Linked DNA regions of Lujinxingia vulgaris. The protein of the gene in region 1 interacts with the protein of each later gene in a pairwise test. Links are inferred from orthologs where the notes say so. Each region holds a gene or a part of one and is shown in the gene's direction. Other genes may lie near its edges.

Region 1 (7,023 bases):
CTCGTCGAGGAGGGCGACGCGGGGGTTAAGCACGGCCATCTGCAGGATTTCGTTGCGCTTTTTCTCCCCACCGGAGAAGCCAACGTTGACGCTGCGGTTGAGAAAGGCCGGATCCATCTCGACGAGCTTCATGCGCTCGCGGACGTAGTCGTCGAACTCCAGCGGGTCGAGCTCATCGAGGCCGTTGGCGGTCTGTTTGGCGTTGTAGGCCTGACGGAGGAAGGCGGCGTTGGTGACGCCGGGGACTTCGACCGGGTACTGGAAGGCCAGGAAGAGTCCGGCGCGGGCGCGCTCGTCGGCTTCAAGCTCAAAGAGGTCGTTGCCCTCGAAGGTGACTTCGCCGCCGGTGACTTCGTAGGAGGGGTGGCCAGCGAGGACCTTGGTCAGCGTGCTTTTGCCGCTGCCGTTAGGGCCCATGATCGCGTGCACTTCTCCGGGATTCACGGTGAGGTTGACACCTTTGAGGATCGTCTCGTCGCCAACCGTGGCTCGTAGATCTTTGACTTGCAGTAGCATAGTGCGTCCTTCGATTTAAGAGCGCGGTCGGGAAACGACGCGCTCGTCACGTTTGAAGATGGAGCGGGCGGCGGCCTGTGGGCCGGTTCCGCGGGATACTATGTGGGGCTTAGCCCACCGAACCTTCGAGTTTGATGCCGAGAAGGGCCTGAGCCTCGACGGCGAACTCCATCGGGAGCTCCTGGAAGACGTCTTTGCAGAAGCCGTTGATGATCATGGAGATGGCGTCTTCCATCTCGATGCCGCGCTGCTGGAAGTAGAAAATCTGGTCCTCACCGATGCGCGAGGTCGAGGCCTCGTGCTCCACTTTGCCGGTGGGGTTGCGCACATCGATGTAAGGGAAGGTGTGCGCGCCGCAACGGTCGCCGATGAGCATGGAGTCGCATTCGGAGTAGTTGCGCGCGCCGTCGGCGCCGGGGGTAATTTTGACCAGGCCGCGGTAGCTGTTCTGCGAGCGGCCCGCCGAGATGCCCTTGGAGATGATGGTGGAGCGGGTATTTTTGCCGATGTGCACCATCTTGGTGCCGGTGTCGGCCTGCTGCATGTTGTTGGTCAGCGCCACCGAGTAAAATTCGCCGATGGACTCATCCCCTTTGAGGATGCAGGAGGGATACTTCCAGGTGATGGCCGAGCCGGTCTCCACCTGGGTCCAGGAGATCTTGGAGCGGCGACCGGCGCAGAGGCCGCGCTTGGTCACGAAGTTGTAGATGCCGCCCTTGCCTTCCTCGTCGCCGGCGTACCAATTCTGGACGGTGGAGTATTTGATTTCGGCATCATCGAGGGCCACGAGTTCGACGACCGCTGCGTGCAGCTGGTTGGTGTCGAACTGCGGGGCGGTGCACCCTTCCAGGTAGCTGACGTGGCCGCCGTCTTCGCAGACGATGAGCGTACGCTCAAACTGCCCGGTGTTCTGGGTGTTGATGCGGAAGTAGGTCGAGAGCTCCATCGGGCAGCGTACGCCTTTGGGCACGAAGACAAAGGAGCCGTCGGTGAAGACCGCCGAGTTGAGCGCGGCGTAGAAGTTGTCGGTGTAGGGCACGACCGAGCCGAGGTACTTCTTGATGAGCTCGGGGTGCTCACGGGCCGCCTCGGAGAAGGAGCAGAAGATGACGCCCGCTTCGCTCAGACGCTTCTTGAAGGTCGTGGCTACCGAGACCGAGTCGAAGACGGCGTCGACGGCGACGTTCTGCAGCATCTTCTGCTCGTGGAGCGGGATGCCGAGCTTCTCGTAGACGTCGAGGATGTCGGGGTCGACCTCATCGAGGCTGGCCTTCTTCTCTTTCTCTTTGGGGGCAGCATAATAGATGATGTCGTCGAAGTTGGGCTTCTCGTAGTGGACGTTGGCCCACTCGGGCTCCTCCAGGGTGAGCCAGTGACGGTAGGCCTTGAGGCGGAACTCAAGCATGAACTCCGGCTCGTTCTTCTTGGCCGATATCAGACGGATGACGTCTTCGTTGAGCCCCGGGGGGATCGTCTCGGTCTCAATGTCCGAGACGAACCCGTACTTATAGGGGCGATCCAGCATGGACTCGATATTTGAACTCATCGTCTTACCTCGGGGTTGGTGATGCCTGGGGAGCGTGCCTGAAGGTGTGTTGAAGCTCAGTGTGAAGAGCTCTGGGTCGAAGGCCGCTCGGAGTGCGTAAGGTGCTGACGGCTCAGGTGGCGACGCACGCTGGCTTCGTCTGCCAGGAGCGTGGCCAACGAGATCCCGTCGAGGGTCTCAATGACAAAGTTGGAAATGTACGACCAGACCGGTCGAATCGAGCAGCCGCAGCCTCGCGCACACCGCTCCAACTCGCCGGTGTGTCGCTCGCAGATCTCTTCGACCTCAAAGAGGCCACCGAGCACGCGGATCACATCGCCCAGGCTGACCTCGTCGGCGGGCGCGGCCAGCAGGAAGCCGCCCTGGGCGCCGCGGCGCGAGTCGATAAGGCCGCCCTGGGAGAGGGTGCGCAAAATCTTCTGGGTGTAAGGCAGCGACATTCCCTCCAGGTCGGCCACAGCCTGCGCCGAGATCGACTCGCCAGGAGGCTGTTCGGCCACCCGGAGCATGCAGCGCAGCCCGTATTCTTCAAGCGCTGTGATCTTCATCGAAACCTCGGTCTTCTGGAGGGGACTCAACTAACTCTAAGCGCCGTGTGCGCTGGGCGGCTCGATAGCATACTCAAACGTACGCATTCAAGGTGCTTTCGACCATTCCATACACTTTTGTACGGATTAACACAAAACCTCACCCTGCGGGGCTCGGGTTACGCGGGTAACGGCCGGGTATCGGACTTTCTTTCCGCTCCGAGCACTATTTTCGAGAAAGCACGCGCTGCCAGCGTCGCGTCGCAGGGATCAGCCTTGAGCAAACGCCCGGCTCGCGCCATAACTCCCGGTCGTGCCCGGTGGCGGCAGCCGGCGAGATAGAATGCAGTGCAGACCCGATGACGTGGAGCAGTAAAGATGAGCGCCCCAACCTGGGAAGACCTTTCGATTGAAGAGCTCGAAGAGCAGGTGCGTTACCACAACCGCAAATACTGGGTGGATGACGCTCCGGAGATCAGCGATGAGTCGTTTGATCGTCTGGTGGAGGCGCTGCGTCGAAAGGCGCCGTCGAGCGAGGTACTCGATCAGATCGGGCCGGCCGGCGCCGACGTCGACGCGATCGACCCGAACGCCGAGAAGCTCACCCACGATCCGCCGATGCTCTCGCTGGATAAGGCGTACGACGAGGCCACCCTTCTGAAGTGGTATGAGAAGTTCGAGGGGGATGTGGTTGTGACGCCCAAGGTCGACGGCGTTGCCGGATGTTTTCGCTACGACGCCCAGGGTCGGCTGAGCGTGGCGGCGACCCGGGGTACGGGCACCGTCGGCGAGGTGATCACCGAGCAGGTCAAACGCATTAAGAAGCTGCCGCTGAAGGTCGACGCGTCTTCGATTGAGGTGCGCGGCGAGGCCTATATGCCGGTGGAGGTGTTTGAGCGGAAGTTTAAGCACGATTACGCCAGCCCCCGAAATCTGACCGCGGGCGCACTTAAACTCAAAGATCCGGAAAAGACCGCGGACTACGAGCTGCGCTTCTTCGCCTTTGACCTGCTTGGCGAGACCTTTGAGAGCGAAGCCGAGAAGATGGCGCGGCTCAAGGCGCTGGGATTTGAGACGCCGGAGACGTTTCAGGTCAGTGACGAGGCGATTCAGGCCACCTACGACGATATCTCGAAGCGTCGCGGGCAGCTGGGCTATGAGACCGACGGGGTCGTGTACAAAGCCAACAGCATCGCCGAGCAAAAACGCCTGGGTTCGACCGCGCATCACCCGCGCTGGGCCATCGCCTATAAGTTTCAGGGGGACGCTGGCGAGAGCGTGCTGCGCGATGTGGTGTGGAACGTCTCGCGCACCGGGGCGATCAACCCGGTGGGCATCGTCGATCCGGTGGTGCTCTCCGGCGCGACGGTGACCCGGGTGAGCCTGCATAACCTGGCGATTATGGAGCACCTGGGCGGTGAGGAAGGCCTGAAGCTCGGATCGAAAGTGCTGATGATGCGCCGAGGCGGGGTCATCCCCAACCTGGAGCGGGTGCTGGAGGGAGGCGATGAGCCCGTCGCGATCCCGAGCGCGTGCCCGGAGTGCGGCGCGCCCACCGAGCGGCAAAACGACGTGCTGATGGCCAACCACAGCGAGAACTGCCGCGCTGCAAAGATCCGCCAGATCGAGCATTTTGTGAGCCGCATGGAGATCAAAGGCTTTGGCCCGAAACTCCTCGAGCAGCTCTACGACGCCGAGCTCGTCACCTCGCCGGTGGACCTCTTTACGCTGAGCGCCTCGGAGCTGATGGGGCTGAAGCGCGTCGGCGAGATTCTGGCCAACAAGCTCATTGAGCGTATTGGCGGCCGCAAAGAGGTGGAGGTCGAGAAGTTCTTGCAGGCGCTCGGCATCCATGAGCTCGGCAAACACGTCAGCGCCATACTCGCCGAGCGCTACGACTCGATGGAGGCGATTCGCGCGGTGGAGGCCGAGGCGTTTGCCGAGGTGCACACCATTGGCGAGGTGATCGCCGAGTCGGTGACCCGCGGGTTGCAGGAGAACGCCGAGCTTATCGACGATCTGCTGGAGCATATCACGCTGGTCTTCCCCACCCCGCGGGAGGCGCCGGCGGTGGAAGGTTCGCCGCTGGCCGGAAAGCGCGTGCTCTTTACGGGCGCGATGGAGTCGATGACGCGCAAAGACGCGCAGGCCGAGGTCGAAAAACGCGGAGGCGACTGCCCCTCCTCGGTGGTCAAAGATCTGGACTACCTGGTGATGGGCGACGCCGATATGGAGCGCTTTGAGGGCGGCTGGCGCTCGAGCAAGCTCAAGAAGGCGGAGAAGTTCAACGCCGAGGGCGGCAACATCGCGATCATTGGCGAGTCGACCTTCTTGAAGCTGCTGGAAGAAGGCGAAGGCTAAATATTTCAGGGGCTCAGACTGTTTGATTCACAGTCTGAGCCCTGCCTGTGTTTAACCCTGCCAAATGGCAAGTGCTTAGACGTAGCAATAAGTGAGGTCGGGGTGTTCAATACGCCTTTTACGCCGGGGGAGCATCTGTTAGTCTTCGCTTCACTTCGACACTGACCTACGTTCCGCGGCGCAGCAGCCCGGTCGCCTTGAACCTGCGACCCGCGCGCGGCAACCGCGCTCAGGGGCAGCCCCCCTGAGTCCGAGCGCTCAACGGGTGATGTTATGACCAGCTTTACGGGTGCGCAGTCTCGGGGGACCTTTCTGGTGGTCGACGACGAGCCGGATATCCTCGACGCGATCGCGCGCCTTTTTCGTAAAGAATACACCGTGCTCACCGCCCAGTCGGTGGAGGAAGCGCTCAAGCTCATCGCCGCGCACGACGTGCAGGTGGTGATGACCGACCAGCGCATGCCGAAGATGTCGGGCATTGAGTTTCTGGCCGAGCTGCGCGAGGACCACCCCGAGATCGTGCGGGTGCTTTTTACGGGCTACTCCAACATTTCCGACGTCATCGACGCGATCAACGAGGGGCACGTCTACCGCTACATCTCCAAGCCCTGGAAGCCGGTGGAGCTGCGCCTATTTGTGGCGCAGGCCTTTGAGTATTACCGGGCGCAGCGGGAGCGGCGAGAGTTGATGGCGCAGCTGCGCGAGGCCAACGAGCAGCTCGAAGAGCAGAACGCGCTCTTGAGCGCTGCCAACGAAGAGCTCAAGCTGCTCGATCGGGTCAAAAACGTCTTTATGGAGGTGGTCAGCCACGAGCTGAACACCCCAATTGCGATCGTGTTTGGCTACACCTTCCTGCTGCGTAAAGAGCTTGGCGAAGACCTTTCCTCGGTGGCGTCCAAGGCGCTCAGCGGGATCGATTCGAGCGCGGTGCGGCTCAAGAATATCTCCAACCGCATCTTTAAGATGCTCGGCGATGACGGGTCCGGTGAGGCGCTGGATCTGGAGTGGGTAGACGTGCGTAAGTTCGTGGACTCGCTGCAGGACCAGCTTGATCCCTTTCTTCAGAAACGAAATCAGCGCCTGGAGACCGTCGTTGCGCCGGAGGCTCAGAGCATTCTGGCCGACGAAGATAAGCTCAACGACATGTGCCTGAACCTGCTGATGAACGCGATCAAGTTCTCGTACGACGATCAGGTCATCACGCTGGATATCGGGCTCTCCGACGATCCGGAGGTGCTGGCGTTGACGGTGCGCGACAGCGGCGTGGGAATCTCCGACGACGACATCGCGCAGATCTTCGACGTGTTTTTCAGCACCTTTAACACCGGCCACCACTCCTCGGGGCAGTTCGAGTTTAATAAGCGGGGGATCGGGCTGGGGCTGGCGGTTGCCAAACGTTTTGCCGAGATGCACGGGGGCTACATCAAGGTCGACAGCGAAGAGGGGCGCGGCTCGCTCTTCACGGTGTATTTGCCGGTGCGACCGGAGCAGCAGACGCTGCGCAGCAGTGTGCAGACGCGGCAGCTGGCGCAGCACGCGCCGCACTGAGCTAGCCTCCCACCTTACGCGTCCATCAGCTCCAGACGCGCTTTAAGCAGCGCATGGCGGGGATGATTCAGCGGCACCTTTGCGAAGGCGTCAAAGGCACGGCTGTGCTCGCCGGCGACCCACCACAGCCAGGTGTGGTCGGCCGGGTCGTGGCCACCGGCGGCCCGCCAACGCTCGAGGACGCGCTCGCCGCAGGTCGCGCGTTCGGCCAGGGCGTCGAAGTTGGCCGGGCGCGCGCCCGCGAGCACCATCCACTCGCCGGCGATAGGCTGAGCGAGGGTCAAGGGTTGGGAGAGTTCTGTGGCGATCGCGCGGAGCTCGTGCTCGTGGATGCCCAGCAGCGCCGGCTCCAGGCTACGGATCGGGTCGGCGTCGAGCGCGGTCTGGTCGAGCACAAAGAGCGCCGCGCCCTGCCCGGCCAGCTCCAGTACGCGACGCACGTGGGCGCTGGCACGCTCGGCGCGTTGAGCCCGGGTGGAGGCGCGGCCGTCGACCAGCGCGCCGATGGCGATGGCGAGCGTAAAG
Region 2 (7,204 bases), 440 kb from region 1 along the record:
TAAGGGCTCCCCCTACGGTGGCGGGTGGTGGGGACCCACTTTGCGATTGCCCTGCCGCTCGGAGCGCCGTGGGTTGACGCGCCGGCGGTGCGGCACCATCATCCTCGCCACTCTGCACCTTGCGAGGTCTTCGGGCGCGGTCCGCTCGCGGGTGCACATCCAGAGTATGTCGTCGATGGTGAGGCGCCTCGGGGAGTTCGGGGCCGGCAGGTGATCAGCAGTGCGAGCAGTCGGGAAGTCTCAGAGCGCGGCGGCGCATCCAGGGTGGGAGCGCGTGGCAAAGCGCGGCCGCATCGTGGTGCTGCTCGTGCTGCTCGCGATTGTGGCCGGCTGCGCCACCTTTCGTTCGCCATCGCCGGTCTGCCTGGCCGGCGCTCAGCTCGACAAAAGCGGCATCTGCCGCAACCAGGTCACGCCCCAGCATAAGATCCCCTTTCGCGAAGGTTATAGCGCCGAGGTCACCCAGGGCTTTCATGGCTACACCAGCCATAAAGAAGATCTGGCCTTCGCGGTGGACTTCGCCTGCGAGGAGGGCACGCCCGTGGTGGCGTCTCGCGATGGGGTGGTCTGGTCGACACGCGGCGACTCCAACGTGGGGTGCTCCGATCCGGAGTGTGTGGAGGAGGCCAACTACGTGGTGCTCGACCACGGCGACGGCACCTACACCTCCTACTACCACCTGCAGCATTTCGGGGCGCTGGTGCAGCCCGGTGAGCAGGTCTGCGCCGGGCAGCTCGTGGGGCTCTGTGGCAACACGGGCTTCTCCAGCGGCTCACACCTGCATTTTGCCCAGAGCAACCTGGCGGGCGTAACGCTGCCGGTGCGCTTTGAGGAGGCGCGCCGGGCGGGCTACGCCTTTCCGCTGCCGCGGGCGACCTATGCCTCGCGCAACGCGCTCTCGTTGACCTGCGACGACACCGATTACTCCACGCTTCCGCGTGATGCGTTTGCCCACCAGGGCATCTTTTTAGAAAAGCGCCTTCCCACGGTGCTGGAGCTCGGCCAGGGCCTGGCCGGCCAGCGCATCGAAGGGGAGTACCGGGGGCGTTTTCCCAACATCACCATTCACCGCCGCGCGGTGGGCTCGGATCAGTGGGAGGAGACGTGTGTGCCGGTCGATGAGCGCGGGCGTTTTGATGCGCTGCTCCCCTGGGCTCCCGGGGAATTTGGAGCAGGCTACTACTTCTTCATGATCACCGGCAGCGACGCCGAGTGCGGCTCACCGGGCTGGGCCTGGTCCTACCGCGTGCGCGTCGACCGGCCCTGATCTTTGTTGAACCTCCCTCGTCGGCGCGCCTGCGCTCAAGGAAAGCGATGTCTGCTCTGAACAACGTCCACTCTCTGATGGTCTCGATGATGCGCGCGGGACGAGGCCTTTTTGTGACCTCGCATAACCGCGAGAACCCGCCGCGCCCCGCCAAAACGCTGGAGCTCTACGAGTATGAGGGCTGCCCCTACTGCCGAAAGGTGCGCGAGGCGATGAGCGAGCTCGATCTTGAGTTCATCAACCGCACCAGCGCAAAAGGCGATGAGGTCAAACGCGCTCGCGCCCTTGAACTCAGCGGCAAGATGCAGTTTCCGATGCTGGTGGACCCCAACACCGACACGGTGCTCCTGGAGTCGGAGGCGATCATTGCCTACCTGCACGAGCATTACGGCGATGGGCGCGGACTTCTCGACATTGTGACGAGCATGCCGAGCACGGTGGCCGGCTCCATGGCCACGATGCTGCGCCCGAAGGGGCTCCGCGTACGCCCGGGCTTTGAAACCCGCGCGCAACCGGCATCAACGCTCGTTCTCTACAACTTTGAGGCCTCGCCATTTTGCCGAAAGGTGCGCGAGGCCCTCAACGAGCTCAACCTCGACTACCACGTCAAAAACGTCGCCAAAGGCTCCGCGCGCCGCCCCGAGTTTCGCGAGCTGGCGGGGCGAGTGATGGTGCCCTACCTCATCGATCCCAACCACGATGTGGCGATGTTCGAGTCCGACGATATCGTCGCTTACCTCTACAAAACCTATGGCGCCGACGCCTGAGCGGGCGTAGGCCGGGGGGCCGGCGCTCCTTGCCCCCTCTTCGGGGCTGGGCTACACCTGCCCCGCAGCCCCCCGCGCCAGTGTGCGTGGGGCGCAACGATTGAGCTGTTCAGCTGGATTCAACCGCGACTTTTTCCAAACGAGCCCGAGCATGTCCGATTTTCGTCCCGATCAGATCGAGCCCAAGTGGCAGGCCTTCTGGCAGAAGAACAAGACTTTCAAGGTCGAAGAAGATCTCAGCAAACCCTCCTTCTTCGTGCTCGATATGTTCCCTTACCCCTCGGGCTCCGGGCTGCACGTGGGACACGTCGAGGGCTACACGGCTACCGACATCATGGCGCGCTTTAAGCGCGCGCGGGGCTTTGATGTGCTGCACCCGATGGGTTGGGATGCGTTTGGTCTTCCGGCCGAGCAACACGCCATCAACACCGGCACCCACCCGCGGGACACCACGGTCAAGAACATCGAGACTTTTAAGGGGCAGCTCCAGGCGCTGGGCTTTGCCTACGACTGGGATCGGGAGATCAACACCACCGACCCGGACTATTACCGCTGGACGCAGTGGATCTTCCTCAAACTCTATGAGCAGGGGCTGGCGTACATCGCCGAAGTTCCCGTGAACTGGTGCCCGGCCCTGGGCACCGTTCTGGCCAACGAAGAAGTTATCGACGGTCGCAGCGAGCGCGGCGGCCACCCGGTGATTCGCAAGCCGATGCGTCAGTGGATGCTCAAGATCACGGCCTACGCCGAGCGCCTGCTCGAAGATCTGGAGATCATCGACTGGCCCGAGCACCTCAAAGATATGCAGCGCAACTGGATCGGGCGCTCCCAGGGGGCGGAGGTCGACTTCAAGGTCGACGCCGGCTCGGCCAAGGGGCTCGACGCCAACATCCGCGTCTTCACCACGCGCCCCGACACCCTCTTCGGCGCCACCTACATGGTGCTCGCCCCGGAGCATCCCCTGGTGGATGACCTGGCCAGCGAGGCGCAGCGCGAGGCGGTCGACGCCTACCGCAAGGAAGCCGCGACCAAGAGCGAGCTGCAGCGCACCGAGCTTCAGAAAGAGAAGAGCGGCGTGTTCACCGGCGCCTACGCCATCAACCCGGTCAACGGCGCGCGTATCCCGATCTGGATCGCCGATTACGTGCTCTACGGCTATGGCACCGGCGCGATCATGGCCGTGCCCGGCCACGATGAGCGCGACTGGGAGTTCGCAAAAACTCACGGCCTGGCGATTGTGGAGGTGATCTCCGGCGGTGACGTCCGCGAAGCGGCGCATACCGGCGACGGCGAGCTTGTGAACTCGGACTTCTTGAGCGGCATGAAGGTCAAGGAGGCCAAGAAGAGCATCATCGCCTGGCTGGAGGAGCGCGGGCTGGGGCAGGGGACCATCAACTACAAACTTCGCGACTGGCTCTTTAGCCGCCAGCGCTACTGGGGTGAGCCCTTCCCGATTTTGCATCGCGAAGATGGCGAGATCGTGACGCTGCCGGAAGAGCAGCTGCCGCTGACCCTTCCCGATGTGGAGCGCTACCAGCCCAGCGGCACCGGTGAGTCGCCGCTGGCGACCATCGAGGACTGGGTCAACACCGTCGATCCGCGCGACGGCACCCCCGCGCGCCGCGAGACGAACACGATGCCGCAGTGGGCCGGCTCCTGCTGGTACTACCTGCGCTACATCGACCCTAAAAACGACGAAGCGCCGGTCGATCCCGAGAAAGAAAAGCGCTGGATGCCCGTCGACCTTTACGTCGGTGGCGCGGAGCACGCGGTGCTGCACCTCTTGTACGCGCGCTTCTGGCACAAGGTGCTCTACGATATCGGCGTCGTCTCCACCAAAGAGCCCTTCCAGCGGGTGGTCAACCAGGGGATGATCCTGGGCGTGACCTACCAGTACTTCAAAACCCCCGCTGGCGAGCCGGTGAGCTTTAAAGAGGTGGGCGATCGCCAGGATCTCTCGCCGGCCACCATCCCGGCCGACAAAGTGGTCTGGAAGAACGACGTTCCTTTCCACCCCGAGCACGGCGTGGAGCTTGAGGAGATCGTCGAGAAGATGTCGAAGTCGCGCGGCAACGTCGTCAACCCCGACGACGTGATTGCCGAGTACGGCGCCGACAGCCTGCGTCTCTACGAGATGTTCATGGGACCGCTGGAGCAGACCAAACCCTGGAACTCCCGCGGCGTGAGCGGCGTGCACCGCTTCCTCTCGCGCATCTGGCGTCTGATTGCTGGCGACGAAGGTTTGAGCGCGACGATGGTCGACGAGGACCCGACCGATGAGACCTTGCGCCAGCTGCACCGCACCATCAAAAAGGTCACCGAAGACACCGAGGAGCTGCGCTACAACACCGCGATCGCCGCGATGATGGAGTACGTGAATTTCCTCTATAAGCTCGACACGGTGCCGAAGAGCGCGGTCGCCCCGCTCGTGCAGATGCTCGCGCCTTACGCGCCGCATACCGCCGAGGAGCTCTGGGAGCGCCTGGGGAATGAGCCTTCGGTGATCAACGCGCCCTGGCCGGCGTTTGAAGAGAAGTGGCTTGAGGACGACTCCTACGAGCTTGCCGTCCAGGTGATGGGCAAGCTGCGCGGGGAGATCACGGTGCCCAAAGACGCCGACGAGGAGGCCGTGGTGAAACTCGCCCGCGCCAACCCGAAGGTCGAGGAGCATTTAGCGGGCAAGACCATTCGGCGCGTGATCTTTGTGCCGGGGCGGATTCTCAATTTTGTGGCGAATTGAGGCCTTCGGTGCAGGCGGCCGGGAACGTGTAAAGGGCGTCTGACGACCTTCGTGACGAGCGCGCAACGAAGGTCGAAACGAAAGTTCAACGAAGCCAGAATATGAACAAAAAACGCCGGCGGCCGAGAGGTCGCCGGCGTTTTTTGTGTGGCGCTTGTGATGGGAGGGTGGGCGAGCAATGGTGACGCGGGTGTGCCCTCGATCTGGAAAGAAAGTCTGGATCAGTGGCGTTGTCGAAGTACTGCGTGGAGACGTGCGCGTGCCTAGTTTTACGTACAGAGCGATCGGGTATCACGGATGCTCCCAGGAGAAGGCCCTCGCGGTGATGAGGGAAGGAGCGTGGCTACCATCGAAGAGCGGCTGGCTCGGTCCGGGAATCTATTTTTGGGATAACGACGAGAAAACCGCCGCGTGGTGGGCGAAGAGCGTTGCCGAACAACAGGGGCCAAGAGTCATGAAGGCGCAGATCGATCTGAGCGAATGTCTCGATTTGAGTACCGTCGTCGCTCAGAACACGCTGCGAAAAATTGCGAACTCAGTCGTCAGGTCGAAGAACAGCGAAGCCGCTCTAAGGGGATTGGAGGCTCGCGGATTCACGCGGGACGGCGCGCTCGTTCGATTGCCCAGGAGGCGTTGAAAGCCGCCGGCCGGCCGCCTGTAAAGGGCGTGCGGATTGCGGTACATTTGAAAGAGGGGCAAGTAACGACACAGTCGGTAGGAACTCAGTTGGTCGCGGGGTTTCGTATGGTGATCGTCGTTTTTGATCCTTCTATCATCAAAAAGTGCGAGGTTTGCGATGGCGCGTGACTTAGAAAAAGACTTCGAAAAAGCGTTGGAGGTTATCGAATCTGCGTCGGAGGATTGGATTGTTTCTGCATTGCACTCCTATGGGGCTGAATTGTCTGAACATCCCGAGGGACCGGTTCTTGGACGAGGTCTGAATCATGTGCCGTCAGCAGAGTCCGCCTTCACAGGGGTTGTGAAGGATCATTACGAGCGTCATTCAACGCACACTGACATGAATTTCCGACGGGCTTCGAACCCGCATGCCCTTGTGACTGTCAGGACGTGGAGTGAGATGCTGCGTTTGGAAGGAAGTAGCGATTCCTTTTATTGTGATGGCCCATCCTCCGTAAATCTGGTGCTGGAAGAGTCTACGAACGCGACGGTCATAAAGCGTGTGGTACCGAACCGTCCGTACGTCAGGCATAAGAATCACGGTAAGGGCGAGGTTACACAGGTCCGAGTCGTGGGGCGAAACGCTGCGGATGACGACGCTGATGAGGTTTATGCCTGATGGATAATGACTACTTGAGTCCGATTCAGCTCGTAGGGACTTCGCTTCGTGAACTTCATTTTAAGTTTTCGGAAGAGCGAGAGAGTTTTGACCTGAAAGAACTCGACTACAAACTATCGCTCCAGGGAGGCGTCGGGGTTGACGAGCACGATCCCAACGAGGCGATTACAACGTTTCGTGTCGAAGTGGAGTGGGAGGAGGGGGACGGACCCTTCGAGTTGCGTATCGAATACGCTGCGATCGCCAGGCAGGACGGAAGCCTGAGTCGCGAGGTGTTTGAGAAGCAGTGTCGGCTCAGCATCATGTCGGCGATTTTGAGTTATATGAGGCCTATGATCTCCAGGCTCATGGACGAAGCTGGCGAGTCGTTTCGCTTGCCGCTCATTGACCTTCGTCAGTTGGCCTCGAGCTCGACTCAAGACGACGATTCGTAGAAGGTGGTCGAGCGCAACGCGTTTTTTGTCGTGTCGCCAACGACTTAAGCTGCGAACTCAACGAAGCCAGACGATGAACAAAAAACGCCGGCGGCCGAGAGGTCGCCGGCGTTTTTTGTTCAGGGAATAGGCTAAAATACGAGATCGAGCGCCGTGCACGCGTTTTGGGAATCCAAAATGCGAGATTGGGCGTCGCGCACGCGTTTTGAGAACTCAAAACGTGAGATCGAGCGCCGAGATCGCGACGTCCCGGTTCAAAACGCGGGATCGAGTGTCGAGCTCGCGTCGTCCCGGTTCAAAACGTGAGATCGAGTGTCGAGCTCGCGATCAATTTGGACATCAACACGAGATCGAGCGTCGGGGACGTGTTTTGTATCGGAGACCCCGCAAGCCCGAGCGTCGGGGACGTGTTTTGTATCGGAAACCTCGCGAGCCCGAGCGTCGGGGACGTGCTTTGTATCGGAGACCCCGCGAGCCCGAGCGTCGGGGACGTGATTTTTTGCAATTCAACGCGAGCGCGGCGCTCGCGGTCGAGGTTTTTTGCGTTTCGGCTCGAGATCGGCACTCGCTCGTGGAGTTCATGCCCGAGCAGCAAGGGGGATTGGCAGGTGGGCGGGGCGCTTTTCAGACCGGAGGTACGCCCGTGATGGAAAGTCCGATTGACGCTCGGAGTTTCGGGGGGTACTCCGGAGGTGGTTT

What was found.
Region 2: the proteins of ligA (region 1) and leuS interact in binary tests that used the Escherichia coli proteins (3 or more experiments, as listed by UniProt). The link is inferred for Lujinxingia vulgaris from one-to-one orthologs.

What each region holds. Positions count from the first base shown.
Region 1 is NZ_VOSM01000001.1:778,172-785,194, reverse strand. Bases 2,536-5,458 are described here. They hold ligA (NAD-dependent DNA ligase LigA), read left to right. Parts: upstream 2,536-2,967; coding sequence 2,968-4,950; downstream 4,951-5,458. Other genes in these bases: FRC98_RS03140 (hybrid sensor histidine kinase/response regulator), read left to right, coding at 5,224-5,458; FRC98_RS03150 (RrF2 family transcriptional regulator), read right to left, coding at 2,536-2,610. In the rest of the region: Fe-S cluster assembly ATPase SufC, read right to left, coding at 1-516; Fe-S cluster assembly protein SufB, read right to left, coding at 626-2,062; more of FRC98_RS03150, read right to left, coding at 2,119-2,535; more of FRC98_RS03140, read left to right, coding at 5,459-6,498; FRC98_RS03135 (class I SAM-dependent methyltransferase), read right to left, coding at 6,513-7,023. UniProt on the Escherichia coli protein: DNA ligase that catalyzes the formation of phosphodiester linkages between 5'-phosphoryl and 3'-hydroxyl groups in double-stranded DNA using NAD as a coenzyme and as the energy source for the reaction.
Region 2 is NZ_VOSM01000001.1:340,121-347,324, forward strand. Bases 1,876-4,979 are described here. They hold leuS (leucine--tRNA ligase), read left to right. Parts: upstream 1,876-2,185; coding sequence 2,186-4,774; downstream 4,775-4,979. Other genes in these bases: FRC98_RS01420 (glutathione S-transferase N-terminal domain-containing protein), read left to right, coding at 1,876-2,034. Also shown: FRC98_RS01415 (M23 family metallopeptidase), read left to right, coding at 275-1,267; more of FRC98_RS01420, read left to right, coding at 1,315-1,875; FRC98_RS01430 (hypothetical protein), read left to right, coding at 6,071-6,505.